Regions from separate parts of the Parviterribacter kavangonensis genome, predicted to be linked through region 3. Evidence: riboswitches for the same ligand, from Rfam matches in the RefSeq annotation. Region 3 holds a riboswitch; each other region holds the start of a gene.
What was found. A riboswitch is a leader RNA that binds a small molecule or an ion and turns the genes downstream of it on or off. The one in region 3 is predicted to bind cyclic di-AMP.

Region 1 (4,329 bases), on a different contig from region 3:
CCTCCCGCGTGGAGGCGGTCTTCGACGTGGACGCGTCCGCGGTCCTGACCGACCACCAGAAGCAGCGCGTCCGCGCGCGCCACGGCGCGCGCGTGACCGCGGTCGCGCAGGACGCGCGCTCGCAGACGCGCAACCGCGAGCTCGCGCTGCAGCGGCTGCGCGACCGCATCGAGCGCGCGCTGCACGTCCCGAAGTCGCGGCGCCCCACCAAGCCCACCAAGGCGTCGCGCGTCAAGCGCCTGGACGCCAAGCGCCGCCAGGGCGAGCGCAAGCGCGATCGCCGCCGCCCCGATGCGGGAGACTGACCCGATGCCACCGAAGTGGACCGCCGCCGACGTGCCCGACCAGTCCGGCCGCACGTTCGTGGTCACCGGGGCCAACAGCGGGATCGGACTGCACGCGGCGCTCGAGCTCGCCCGCCGCGGCGCGCGCGTGGTGCTCGCCTGCCGCAACGTCGAGAAGGGCCGCGCCGCGGAGAAGCGCATCCGCGAGCAGGTCCCGTCCGCCGACCTCGACGTCCGCGCGCTCGACCTCGCCAGCCTCGCCTCCGTGCGCGCGTTCGCCGACGACCTGCCCGGCGAGCACGTCGACGTGCTGATCAACAACGCGGGCGTCATGGCCGTCGCCCGCGCGCGGACCGAGGACGGCTTCGAGCTGCAGCTCGGCACGAACCACCTCGGCCACTTCGCGCTCACCGGCCTGCTGCTGCCGAAGCTCGAGCGCGCCGCCGACCCGCGCGTCGTGACGATCTCGAGCACCGCCCACAAGACGGGCCGGATCAACTTCGACAACCTGCAGGGCGACCGCCACTACGTGCGCTGGCTCGCCTACGGGCAGTCGAAGCTCGCGAACCTGCTCTTCGCGCTCGAGCTGCAGCGCAGAGCCGCCGCGGCCGGCAGCCCGCTGACGAGCGTCGCCGCCCACCCCGGCTACTCCGCGACGCAGCTGCAGTCCCACACGCCGAACCCGCTCGAGCGCGGCCTCATGGCGGTCCTGAACCGCACGTTCGCCCAGAGCGACGCGATGGGCGCGCTGCCGACGCTCTACGCCGCGACCGTCCCGGACCTGCCCGGCGGCAGCTTCATCGGCCCCGACGGCGCCGGCGAGATGCGCGGGCACCCCGTCTTCGTGCAGCCGAACGGCCGCGCCCGCGACGAGGAGAGCGCGCGGCGGCTCTGGGAGGCGTCGGAGGAGCTGACCGGCGTGGCCTACGAGTTCCCCGGCCGCGCCGTCCACTGACGGTCCGCGGCCGCCGAGCACAGCGCGACGATCTCGTCGACCGAGTCGGTGACGCGCAGCATCGCGATGTCCTGCAGCGAGACGTTGCCGTCGGCGAGCATCCGGTCGCGCAGCCAGTCGACGAGCCCGCCCCAGTAGTCGGTCCCGACGAGGACGACGGGGAAGAAGCGGATCTTGCGCGTCTGGATCAGCGTGAGCGCCTCGAACAGCTCGTCCATCGTCCCGAAGCCGCCGGGCAGCACGACGAACGCGCCCGAGTAGCGGACGAACATGACCTTGCGCGCGAAGAAGTAGTGGAAGTCGACTCGCGTGTCGAGCCACTTGTTCTCGTGCTGCTCGAACGGCAGGTCGATCGTCAGGCCGACCGACGGCGCGCCCGCGTCGCGCGCCCCGCGGTTGGCCGCGGCCATGAGGCCGGGGCCGCCGCCCGTGATGATCGTGAACCCCGCCTGCCCGAGCGCGCACCCGACCTCGCGGGCGAACGCGTAGCGCGGGTGGTCCTCCGGCGTGCGCGCCGACCCGAAGACGGCGACGCCGCGCTCGATCCCGCCCAGGATCTCGAAGCCGTTGGCGAGCTCCGCGCGCATGCGCTCCACGCGCTGCGCGTCGGTGATCTCCGCGAGGACCGACGGGAGCTCGGCGGCGAAGAGCTCCTCGTCGGCGCTCGGGTGGCGAAGGGGTTCTGGGGAGCTCAGAGCCCCTCAGGATGGCGCACCGTGTACCCGGACGCGGAACGCATGTCCTTCTGCCAGCGCGTTCCCGCCCGCGAGCGGCCGCTCGTGTCGAACCGCAGACCGGCGACGACCATGTACATGTGACCGCCGTTGGCGTAGATCGTGACCCACTCGCCGGGGCCGCTCCTGCCCCACGAGGTGAACGAGCCGGAGGGCATCGGCGCCTTGAGCAGCTTCGCGCCGTGGAGCGCGTAGGACACCGAGCCGGAGCAGTCGTACGCCGTGTCCTCCCAGTCGCCGTGGCCGCCGCCGTAGCGGTACGGCAGCTTCGCGATCTTGTTGCCCGCGGCGATGATGTCCTTGACCTCCTGCGGAGCGCTCGCCGGGGCGATCGCCAGGCCGTCGGAGGTGAGCTGCGCCTTCTCCCCCGCGACCTCCTGCGTGGAGACCGCGCGGGCGCGGTTCTTGTTCTGCTCCGCGCCGTAGGTCATGCCGCCGTTGCTGGTGGCCGGCTTCAGGGCGGCGCGCAGGCGGCGCAGGTCGGTGCGGGTGAAGACGCCGTCGACGGGAAGGCCGAGCTCGCGCTCGAAGACGCGGACGATCTTGTACGTGCCGTGGCCGAAGACGCCGTCGGCGCGCAGGCGGAACCCGGCCTTGCGCAGCAGCGACTGCAGCTGGCGCACGTCGGCGCCGCGGGAGCCCTCCGTCAGCTGGCGTGAGCCCAGCTTGGCCGCCTGGGACGACGCGACCGGACCGGTCAGAAGCACGGCGAGGCACGTCGCGACCAGCACGACGCATCGGGAGAACGGGACCTGCATGGGCACGCGGACGACGACCTCTCTCTTTCACGGGGCGCCTACGGGGTTAGCTGTCGGGCTCGCGCAGAAAGAGCAGCGCTACACCGCACGAAGACGGTGATTCGCCCCCGGTCGCTGACGGGCAGCGACCAATGGATCCCCCGCTCTCCGCCCACCGGGGGCGAAGACTCGGCTGGTCATAACAACGGCGGAGAAGATAGCGACTTGCGGTGACGGACCGCCACCTGTGTGACGTCGCTCACGCTAACCCCGGGGTCCCCGGGGGCTAAAGCTCCCCCGCGCCCGTTCCGATGCTGTGGCTGGAGCCCGTCCGTTCCCCACCCCGGAGTCCTGCTCAAGTGCGTCGAACCATCCCCCTGCTCGCCCTGCTCGCGTGCCTCCTCGTCCCGGCTGCCGCCCAGGCGGCGTGGACGAAGACCGGCCCGGAGCCGGGCCTGAACATCGCCGGCGGGGTCTCCGTCACGGACGCGCAGATCCAGGAGGCCGCCGGGACCGGCGCCCAGTGGGTCCGGCACTTCCTCTTCCTCGACGACTTCGACGTCAACAGCCAGCCGTCGGTCTCGCAGCTCGCGCAGAAGGTCCAGACCGAGAAGCGCCTCGGGCTGAAGACGATGTTCGTCGTCGCGAACGCCACGCACGACCCGCCCGCCGACCCGCAGGACTGGGCGAACCGCCTGGCGCGGCTCGCGCGCGGCCTGGCCGGCTCGAACACGATCGCGTACGAGATCTGGAACGAGCAGGACGAGGGCCAGTGGTGGCGTCCCGCTCCGAACGTCGCGAACTACGTCGACCTGCTCAAGCGCTCGTACTCCGGCGTCAAGTCGGTCGACCCGACCGCGACGGTCCTCATGGGGCCGACGACCGGCAACAACTACGACTTCATCCAGGCGGCGTACGCCGCCGGCGCGAAGGGCTCGTTCGACGGCGTGGGCGTCCACACGGACACCGCCTGCCTCATCGACTCGCCGTACAAGCGGCTCTTCGTCGACGGCAAGGAGAACCGGTACACCTTCCTGGGCATCAAGGAGGTCCGGAAGGTCATGGTCGCCAACGGCGACGCGGACAAGGGCGTCTACGTCACCGAGATGGGCTGGATGGTCTCCAGCGCGACCTGCCCGGTCGGCCAGTGGGCCGGCAAGAAGAACGAGGGCGTGACGCCGGCGCAGCAGGCCCAGTTCATGCTCGAGGGCTTCCACTGCCTCGCGCAGGAGGGCGACTACGTCAAGGCGGCGCTCTGGTACACCGACCGTGACGCGGGCTACGGCCTCTTCGACTCGGGCAACGCCCCCGCGCTGGCCGCCTTCAAGAGCTACACCGCCGACGGCGACAAGCTGACCGAGCCGTGCGGCGACTTCGTCGCTCCGCAGATCGAGGTCGTCTCGCCGCAGCCGCGGCAGATGTTCGCCTACAAGTCGAAGATCCCGGTCCGCGTCAAGACGGCGGGCGGCGACACGCGCAGCATCTCCGTCGAGGCGCGCCTCAACGACGGCGGCGGCAAGATCGCCGGCTGGTCGAACGCGCCGTCGGTCGCGGGCGACTACACGACGGTCGCGCCGATCGACTTCGTCGCCGGGAAGCCGTGCAAGGACGTCTGCGCG
Region 2 (4,329 bases), 1.7 Mb from region 3:
GACGAGCGCGGAGCGGTTGCGGCGGCTCCACGCGACGTAGACCGGCGCCTCGAACCCGGGCACGAGCCGCTTGTACGAGTTGACCCACTGCGCGAAGACGGCGCTGAGCTCGCGCGCGTGGCGCAGCTGTCCGGCGATGAAGCCGCGGCCGACGGCGGAGAGGCCGTAGGGGTCGTCCTCCGCGACGAACGCGTCCTTGCCGTCCTTCGTGAGGCTGAGGTGCGTATGCATGCCGCTGCCGTTCTCGCCCTCGAGCGGCTTGGGCATGAACGTCGCGTGCCAGCCCTCGGCGATCGCGTACTCCTTGACGGTGATGCGGGCCGTCATGACGTTGTCGGCCATCTGCAGCGCGCCCTCGGACGACAGCGCGATCTCGTGCTGGCTCGGGCCGCCCTCGTGGTGGGAGCTGCCGACGTGGATGCCGAGCTGCTCGAGCGCGAGGACCGTCTCGCGCCGGACGTCGGTGCCGGCGTCGAGCGTCGTGAGGTCGAAGTAGCCGCCCTCGTCGAGGGGCTCCGCGGTCTGGCGGTCGCGGAAGAGGAAGTACTCCGGCTCGACGCCGACGTTGAACCCGTCGAAGCCGAGCGCGTGCATCCGCTCGAGCGCGCGCCTGAGCACGTGACGCGGGTCGCCCTCGTACGGCGTGCCCTCCGGCGTGAGGACGTCGCAGAACACGCGCGCGACGCCCTGCTCCTCGGGACGCCACGGGAGGATCGCGAACGTCTCGGGGTCGGGCATCGCGATCATGTCCGACTCCTCGACCGGGTTGAAGCCGGTGATGGAGGAGCCGTCGAACGGGACGCCGTCGCGCATCGCGCGCTCGATCTGGTCGCGGCCGACGCTGAACGACTTGAGCTGGCCGAGGATGTCCGTGAACCACAGGCGGACGAAGCGGATGTCGCGCTCGTGGACGAGCGAGAGCACGTGGGCGGCGCTCGGCATGGCGCGAGAGAGTAGTGGGCGGCGGCGCCTCGCCGCGAGCGGGCTAGTGCTGCGCGGCGTCGACGGTGACGACGAGCGCGGGCGCCTGCTGGGCGGCCGCGGCCGTGTCGATCGTCGCGGCGTTGGCCTTCGGCGTGCCGATCGCGGCGATGGCGATGAGCAGCAAGCCGAGCAGGAACGCGTAGAGCGCGATCCGGTCCGGGCGGCCGGCGAGCCGGTCGGCGGGCGAGCGCGAGGGACGCCGGCGGCCGGCGCCGGCGGGCACGCCGCTGGCGCGGGCGGCGGGGACCGCGGGGACGCCCGCGAGGCCGTCGGCCTGGCCGCGGATCTCGATCGTCTTGCGCGTGCCGGGCGGGGGCGGCTCGGACACCGTCCAGTCGTCGAGGTCCCACCCGCTGGCGCGGTCGTCGTCGGTCAGCCAGGCGCGCTGGTCGTCGAGCGGCTTGGCCTGCGACGTCTCCTCATCGAGATTGAGCCACGACTCCGTCGCCGGCGCATGGTCCGCGCCGAGATCGATCCACTCGAAGCGGCCCGGCTCCTCCGTCTTCGCCGGAGGGTCGAGCAGCGAGGCGAGCCCGGCGTCGAAGTCGAAGTCCACCTTCGGGCGGCGGCCCGTCTCGGCCACCAGCTCGCGCGTCTCCATCATCTCGCGAGCCTCCGCGAGCGGCGCCGTGGCACGGCGGAAGCGGCCGGTCGGCGCGTGCTGCTTGGCGCCGTCGGCGACTGTCCCGCTCTCCTGCGGGCGAAGGTGCTGCACGTCCTCCCACCAGGGGCGGTCCGTGGTCTCGCTCATGCCGGTGTCGTCTTCCTCGTTCCTCGTGCTTACGGGGTTAGCTGACGGGCTCGCGCCGGAAGAGCAGCGCTACTCCTTGCCCGGAAGGCAAGACGATTCGCCCCAACAGTTGGGTCCCCCGCTCCAGTCGGTACGTCCGCATCCTCACGAACGCCCCGGATGGACTCAGCGGTCTGACGCGGCGGGATCGTAGCAGGGGCCGAAGTTCCTGCAAACGCACCGGAGTTATGAAGTCCTGCAACCCCGCATGTTGCGCGGTTTCGTCACCGCGCCCGGGTGTTCGGGACGTCTAGCCGCGGCCCGCGGTGGCCGCCACGAAGTCGGCGACCTTCTCCGCGTCGTTGCCCGTGAAGAGCAGCGCGGGCATCTGGCCGCGACCCTGCGCGCGGCCGTTCTTGATGGCGTCGAGGATCAGCGCCTTCGGCGGGCGGAGCGCGTCGAGGTTCGGCCCGACCCGGCCCGTCGCGTGCGCTGCCTTGAGCGTGTGGCACTGCTGGCAGGACTGCGAGAAGAGCTTGCGCCCCGCCTCCTGGCCGGCGTTGAGCTTCACCGGGCCGGCCTCCGCCTGGTCCGCGCCGTCGATGCCGACGGCAAGCGGGATCGCGACGGCGAAGAGCAGCACCGACAGGCCCGTGAGGACGTACACGGCTCGGCGGCTGCCGCGGCCGGGCTCGCTCGAGGACGTGCGGCCGCGCCCGGCGCGCATGGCGGCGAGCACCACGGCAAGACCGAGCAGAACGAAGGCAAGGACGAAGATCGCGGTGGCCATCGGAGCGGGAACTTACCCAGTCGGGCCGACGCAAGTCGCGCGGGTCGGCCGGATCATCGCTTCCTCCCCTGGGTGAACGACAAGACCGGCGGGGCGACGGCGCGGAAGTCCCCTCCGCCCCCTGCGGCGGCGACCTTCGGCAGCTCCTCCTCGCGCTCGCCGCCGACGATCGCGAGCTCCGTGACCTCGGCGGCGATCCGGTCCGGCGCCTCGAGCGCGGTGAGGCGGTCGACGACGACGTTGATCGCGCCGCCCGCCGAGGCGAACTTCTCGACGCGGCCCACGGCCATCACGAGCGGCTCGGACCGGACGGCGAGGCGGTCGCGCTCGTAGACGTTCGGCGGCACGACGAGGTTCACCGTGCCGAGCTCGTCCTCGAGGAGGATGAACGCGACGCCCTTCGCGGTCCCCGGCCGCTGGCGCGCGACGACGAGCCCGCCGATCCGCACCTGCTTGCGGTGCGGCAGGGACTCGAGGTCGCGGCTCGACACCGCGCCGCGGCCGGACAGCGCCTCGCGCATGAGGCCGACGGGATGGACGTCGACGCTGATCCCGGTCGTCGCGTAGTCGGCGATCATCTCGTCCCACGCCCCGAGCCGCTTGAGCTTCGGCGGCGCCGGGAGGTCGAGCCCGAGCGACAGCTGCACCGCCGACCCGTCCCGCTCGAGCTTGCGGCCGGGCGCGGCGATCCCGAGCCGCCACAGCGCCGTCCGCCGGTCCCCCGCCAGCCCGTCGCACGCCCCCGACCACGCGAGCGTGTCCAGCGCCGACCGCCCCGCGCCCGCGCGCGACGCCAGGTCCTCCAGCGACCGGAACGGCCCGCCCTCCTCGCGCGCCCTGACGAGCTCCGCGACCTCGTCCGCCCGCACCCCGAGGACGTAGGCGAGGCCGACGCGGACGCTCTCCTCCTCGATCGTGCAGCCGACCGCGCTGCACGCGATGTCGGGCGGCCGGACCTCGATCCCACGCCGCTGCGCCTCGTGGATGAGCGCGTCGGAGGGGTAGAAGCCCATCGGCTGCTCATCCAGCAGGGCGCAGAGGAACTCGAGCGGATGGTGGACCCGCAGCCAGGCCGACTGGTAGGCGAGCAACCCGAACGCGGCGCCGTGCGCCTTGGGGAAGCCGAAGCCGGAGAAGCCGACGACCATGCTCCAGACGCGCTCGGCCAGCTCGGGCGTCACGTCGTCGTGCCGCGCCTGCGCGCCCGCGACGAAGGCGTCGTGGTGGGCCATGATCGCCGCCTCGGACCGCTTGCGGCTCATCGCCCGGCGCAGCCCCTCGGCCTCGCCGGGCGAGAACCCGGCGAACGCCATCGCGACCTCGATGACCTGGTCCTGGAAGATGATCGCGCCGAGCGTCTCCTTCAGCACGGGCTCGAGCGACGGGTGCTCGTAGGGCACCTCGAACGACGGGTCCTCGCGCAGCCGCTGGCGGCGCTCGATGTACGGGTTGACCGCGCCGCCCTGGATCGGGCCGGGCCGGACGATCGCGACCTGGATCGTGATCTCCTCGAGCGTCTCCGGCCGCGTCCGGCGCAGCGAGGCCATCTGCGCACGGCTCTCGATCTGGAAGACGCCGGTGGTGTCGGCCTCCTGGATCGACGCGAACGTCCCGGCGTCGTCGTACGGGATCTGCGACAGATCGATGATCTCGCCGGTGCGCTTCGCGATGAGGTCGACGCAGCGCTCGACCGCCGAGAGCATCCCCAACCCGAGGAAGTCGATCTTCAGGAACCCCGCGTCCGAGCACGAGTCCTTGTCCCAGTGGACCATCTGCCGCCCGGTCATCGAGGCCGGCACGACGGGGCAGCAGTCGACGAGCGGGC
Region 3 (4,329 bases):
TCCGGCGGCTGGCGGATCATCAGGACGATGGGCAGCCGCATCATCAAGATGGATCCCGCCCAGGGCTTCTCGGCGCAGGGCGCCGGCGCGGCGGTCGTGCTGACCGCGTCGCACCTCGGCTACCCGCTCTCGACGACGCACGTCATCTCCGGCGGCGTCATGGGCGCGGGCGCGGCCCGCCGCCTCTCGGCGGTTCGGTGGGGCGTCGCGGGCAACATCGCGCTCGCATGGGTGCTCACGCTGCCGTGCGCCGGCGCGATCGGCGCGGCGGCCTACGGCCTGACCCGGATCTTCGGAACGGGCGCGCTCGGCCCCGTCGTCGTCTCGCTCGGCGTGCTTGGCGTCATCGCGGCGGCCTTCGGTCGCCGGCTGCAGCGCGGTCCCGCGGTCACGGCGGCGCAGTCGTGATCGCCTCGATCGACGTCGGAGCGCTGCTCGAGCTCGCCTGGGTGGCGCCGCTCGCGTCGATCGTGGTCGCGACGGTGTTCTCGCTCGTGGTGCTCGGCGCGACGCGCGCCGCCGACGCCAACCGCGCCGGTGCGACCGGCACGGCCTTCGCCTACGGCGTCCTGGCGGTGCTGGCGGGGATCGCCTTCGCCGGGACCGCGGTGGCCGGCATCGTCGTGATCATCGCCAAGTAGGGGTGGGCGGGGTCAAGTCTCCCCGTCCCAGTAGTCGACGTTCGCGGACCGCCGGACCATGACGTCCTCCGCGCGGTTGCCGGTCCAGATCCCGATCTTGTCGCTGTCGGGGTAGGTCGTCGCGGTCGGGACGACGACGTCGGAGAACATGAGCACGCGGGCGGGCGCGTCGCTGTCGTTGCGGATCTGGTGCGCGCCGGCCGGGCCGGGCGGGAAGAAGACGGCGTCCCACGCCTCGAGCTCGTCGGTGCCGTCCGGATGGCGGACGCTCGGACGCCCCTCCAGCACGAGCAGCCACTCCTCCTCGCCGTGCTCGTAGTGGTACGGGCAGAGCTTCTCGCCCGGCGGGAGGTCGTAGACGCTGATGCCCGTCCTCTTCGCGCCCAGGCGCGTCCCGAGGCGGAGCATCGCGGCCTTGAAGCCGGGCGGGTCGTCCGGGTCGGTCTCGGAGGGCTCGGCGGCGATGTTGATGCGCTGCATGCGGCGATGATCGCCGAGCACGCCGCCGGGCGTCAGCTCTCGGCGTCCCAGGCCTTCAGGCTGGCGAGCGGGTCGAACGGGCTGCCGCCCTCGTACCAGCCCGGGGCGGACCACATCTCGAAGTGCAGGTGGCAGCCGTGCGCGTCGCCGGTGTCGCCGACGTTGCCGATCCGCTGGCCGGTGCGGACGCGCTCGCCCTTGGCGACGAGCGACGGCTCGCTCAAGTGCATGTACGCGTAGTCGACGTCCGTGCCGTCGCCGTCGATGACGAGGTAGTTGCCGGCGTTGCCCTGCCAGGCGTTGCGGACGACGACGCCGCCGCGCGCGGCGACGAGCGGCGTCCCGCACGGGGCCATGACGTCCTGGCCCTGGTGCATGTGGCCGGCGCGCCCGGCGCCGAAGCGGGCGCCCGACTGGCCGTAGTCGTGCGGGCCGCGGACGGGGAACTTGTGGTCGAGGAACCGGAACGCGTCCTCGACGACCGGCTCGGTGGCGCCGTCGCTGCCGGCAGCCGTGGCGGTCAGCGGCGCGATGCGGAACTCGTACTTGCCGCGCGGGACGACGCGGCCGTTGCTCGTGCCGTCCCACTGGATGCGCTGCTCGATCCCCGGGGCGACCTGGCTCGACATCCAGCGCGCGACCGGCGTGGTCGAGCCCGCGCGCAGCACCTCGACGGCGACGTCGAGCGGCGCGCCGCCGGTGACGACGTAGCGCAACGTCGCCTTGGCGAAGCCGCCGAAGAAGACCTTCGACTGCACGACCTGCCCGTCGATGCGGTCGCTGTTGTCGAGGTCGGCCGACGCGTCGCTCAGCGGTGCGGCGCCGTCGTCGGCGGCCAGCGACTGCGCCTCGATGCGCTTGGCGGTCGGCGCCACCGGAGCCGGCAGCACGGTGATGAGGTCGGTGCTCGGCGCCGACTGCGCGCCGTCGGCGGTGCGCAGCCGGACGCGGCCGCTCGGCGCGCTCTCCGGCACCCTGACGTCGACGGTGCGCGCCCGCGCGCGGCGGACGGGGGCGATGACGTCGTCGGCGTTGCCGGGGGCGCCGACGAAGATGACCTGGCGGGCGTCGCCGAGACCGCGGCCGGCGATGCGGACCACGCCGCGCGGGAGGACGCTCGCGTCGTCGTCGCAGCTCGACCGGCAGGTGACCGCGGTGATCGTGCCGGCGTCGGTGGCCGAGACGCCGCCGTTGCCGGCGAAGGCAGGCGCGGCGGGCACGGCGAATGCCGCGGCCAGCAGTGCCACCACGTAGCGGCGCCCACGCGCCGCCGAAGCCCCGTTGCGAACGATCATCATGGATGGATCGCCTACGGGGTTAGCTGTCGGGCTCGCGCTGCGGCACGCTGCGCTACCGGGCCAGCAGGCCCGGACTCGCCCCACGGACACCCGATCCCTCGGGCGCCCATCGGTTCCCCCGTCCCGCGTGCTTCCCGCACGCGAGCTCGGCGATGGCGCGGGAGTGTGCATAGTCCACCGGCGCCTTCACGGCACCGGGGGAAGGGTTCGCCGCAGGCGTCACATGCCCTGCGGGCGCAACCTTCTATGCTGTCCCGCCGCGCGTCCGATCGCGCCTTCTCGCACGCCATGAAGACCTACGTCGCCAAGCCCACCGATCGCGAGCGCAACTGGCTCGTCGTCGACGCGACCGGGCAGACGCTCGGCCGTCTCGCGACCCAGATCGCCGACGCGCTCCGCGGCAAGAACAAGCCCGAGTACACGCCGCACATCGACACCGGCGACTTCGTCGTCGTCGTGAACGCCGAGAAGATCAGCGTCTCCGGCGACAAGCGCACCGACAAGAAGTACTACCGCCACTCCGGCTACCCGGGTGGCCTGAAGGTGCGCACCTTCCAGGACATGATCGAGCGCCGGCCGGAGGAGATCATCCGGATCGCGGTCAAGGGGATGCTCCCCCGCAACCGCCTGGCCCGCAAGCAGCTGACCAAGCTCAAGGTCTACGCGGGGCCGGACCATCCGCACCAGGCGCAGAAGCCGCAACCGATGGAGCTGTCGCAGTGAGCGACCAGACGCCCGAGCAGCCCGAGGAGCAGGAGCGCGAGGAGACCGCCGCTCCCGAGGCTCCCGAGGAGACGACTTCAGAGGCTCCCGCGGAGGAGCAGCCGCAGGCCGAGGCGCCCGCCGAGGAGCAGCCCGCGGCCGACGCGGACGCCGAGGGCGACGACGAGGAGGACCTCGAAGAGGACGAGCCCACGCCGCGCGTCAAGCCGGCCATCCCGGGCATGGACCTCGAGGTCGACATCGTCCCGGAGGGCGAGGAAGCCTTCCGCCGCTCCGCCTACGGCGACGAGGAGGACCTCGACGCCGCCGCCGAGGAGATCCTCGCGGCCGCCGACGAGGACACCGTCGACGAGCCGATCGCGGCCGTCACCATCGACCTCGCCGCCGACGCCCGCTACAAGGCGACCGGCAAGCGCAAGACGGCGATCGCCCGCGTGATCCTCAAGCCCGGCAACGGCGCCTACACGATCAACGGCAAGACGCTGAACGACTACTTCCCCCGCGCGACCCTGCAGCGCAACATCCGCCAGCCCCTGGAGACGGTGGGCTACGAGGAGCGGATGGACGTCATCGCCCGCATGCACGGCGGCGGCGTCGCGGCGCAGGCCGACGCGCTCCGGCACGGCATCTCGCGCGCGCTGCTCGAGGCGGACCCGAACCTGCGGTCCGAGCTCAAGCGCCGCGGCTTCCTGACGCGCGACGCGCGCGCCAAGGAGCGCAAGAAGGCCGGCCTCAAGAAGGCCCGCAAGCGGCCGCAGTTCAGCAAGCGCTAGTTGGCGCGGCGGTTCTTCGGGACCGACGGCGTCCGCGGCGTCGCGGGCGAGCTGCTCACGGCCGACCTGGCCGTCCGGCTCGGCCGCGCGGCGACCGCGGAGATCGCCGGCGAGCACCCGCGCGTGCTCGTCATCCGCGACACGCGCGAGTCGGGCGAGATGCTGGAGGCCGCGCTCGGCGCGGGCGTCAGCTCGGCGGGCGGGGAGGTCCTGGTCGGCGGCGTGCTGCCGACGCCGGCCGCGCCGCTGCTCGTGCGCCGCTACGGGTTCGACCTCGCCGCCGTCATCTCGGCGTCGCACAACCCGTACCGCGACAACGGGATCAAGTTCTTCGGCGGGGACGGCTTCAAGCTGTCCGACGAGACGGAGCTGGCGATCGAGGCGCGCCTCGCTTCCGACGACGGCCGCGGCGCC

Region 1: linked by a shared signal. The riboswitch ahead of AC1UE4_RS18415 (peptidoglycan-binding domain-containing protein) and the one ahead of AC1UE4_RS09850 (M23 family metallopeptidase) in region 3 are both predicted to bind cyclic di-AMP.
Region 2: linked by a shared signal. The riboswitch ahead of AC1UE4_RS01115 (hypothetical protein) and the one ahead of AC1UE4_RS09850 (M23 family metallopeptidase) in region 3 are both predicted to bind cyclic di-AMP.

Annotation. Positions count from the first base shown of each region.
Region 1 covers NZ_JBXPJA010000002.1:541,185-545,513, reverse strand. The annotation lists gene arfB (alternative ribosome rescue aminoacyl-tRNA hydrolase ArfB) at 1-305, shown strand, start outside; gene AC1UE4_RS18425 (oxidoreductase) at 310-1,239, shown strand; gene AC1UE4_RS18420 (LOG family protein) at 1,209-1,826, opposite strand; gene AC1UE4_RS18415 (peptidoglycan-binding domain-containing protein) at 1,931-2,731, opposite strand; cyclic di-AMP (ydaO/yuaA leader) riboswitch at 2,751-2,915, opposite strand; gene AC1UE4_RS18410 (hypothetical protein) at 3,070-4,329, shown strand, end outside.
Region 2 covers NZ_JBXPJA010000001.1:233,312-237,640, reverse strand. The annotation lists gene AC1UE4_RS01120 (glutamine synthetase family protein) at 1-942, opposite strand, end outside; gene AC1UE4_RS01115 (hypothetical protein) at 986-1,735, opposite strand; cyclic di-AMP (ydaO/yuaA leader) riboswitch at 1,746-1,886, opposite strand; gene AC1UE4_RS01110 (c-type cytochrome) at 2,025-2,504, opposite strand; gene AC1UE4_RS01105 (DNA polymerase III subunit alpha) at 2,558-4,329, opposite strand, start outside.
Region 3 covers NZ_JBXPJA010000001.1:1,913,439-1,917,767, reverse strand. The annotation lists gene AC1UE4_RS09865 (inorganic phosphate transporter) at 1-408, shown strand, start outside; gene AC1UE4_RS09860 (hypothetical protein) at 405-641, shown strand; gene AC1UE4_RS09855 (cupin domain-containing protein) at 654-1,121, opposite strand; gene AC1UE4_RS09850 (M23 family metallopeptidase) at 1,154-2,419, opposite strand; cyclic di-AMP (ydaO/yuaA leader) riboswitch at 2,413-2,581, opposite strand; gene rplM (50S ribosomal protein L13) at 2,708-3,142, shown strand; gene rpsI (30S ribosomal protein S9) at 3,514-3,915, shown strand; gene glmM (phosphoglucosamine mutase) at 3,916-4,329, shown strand, end outside.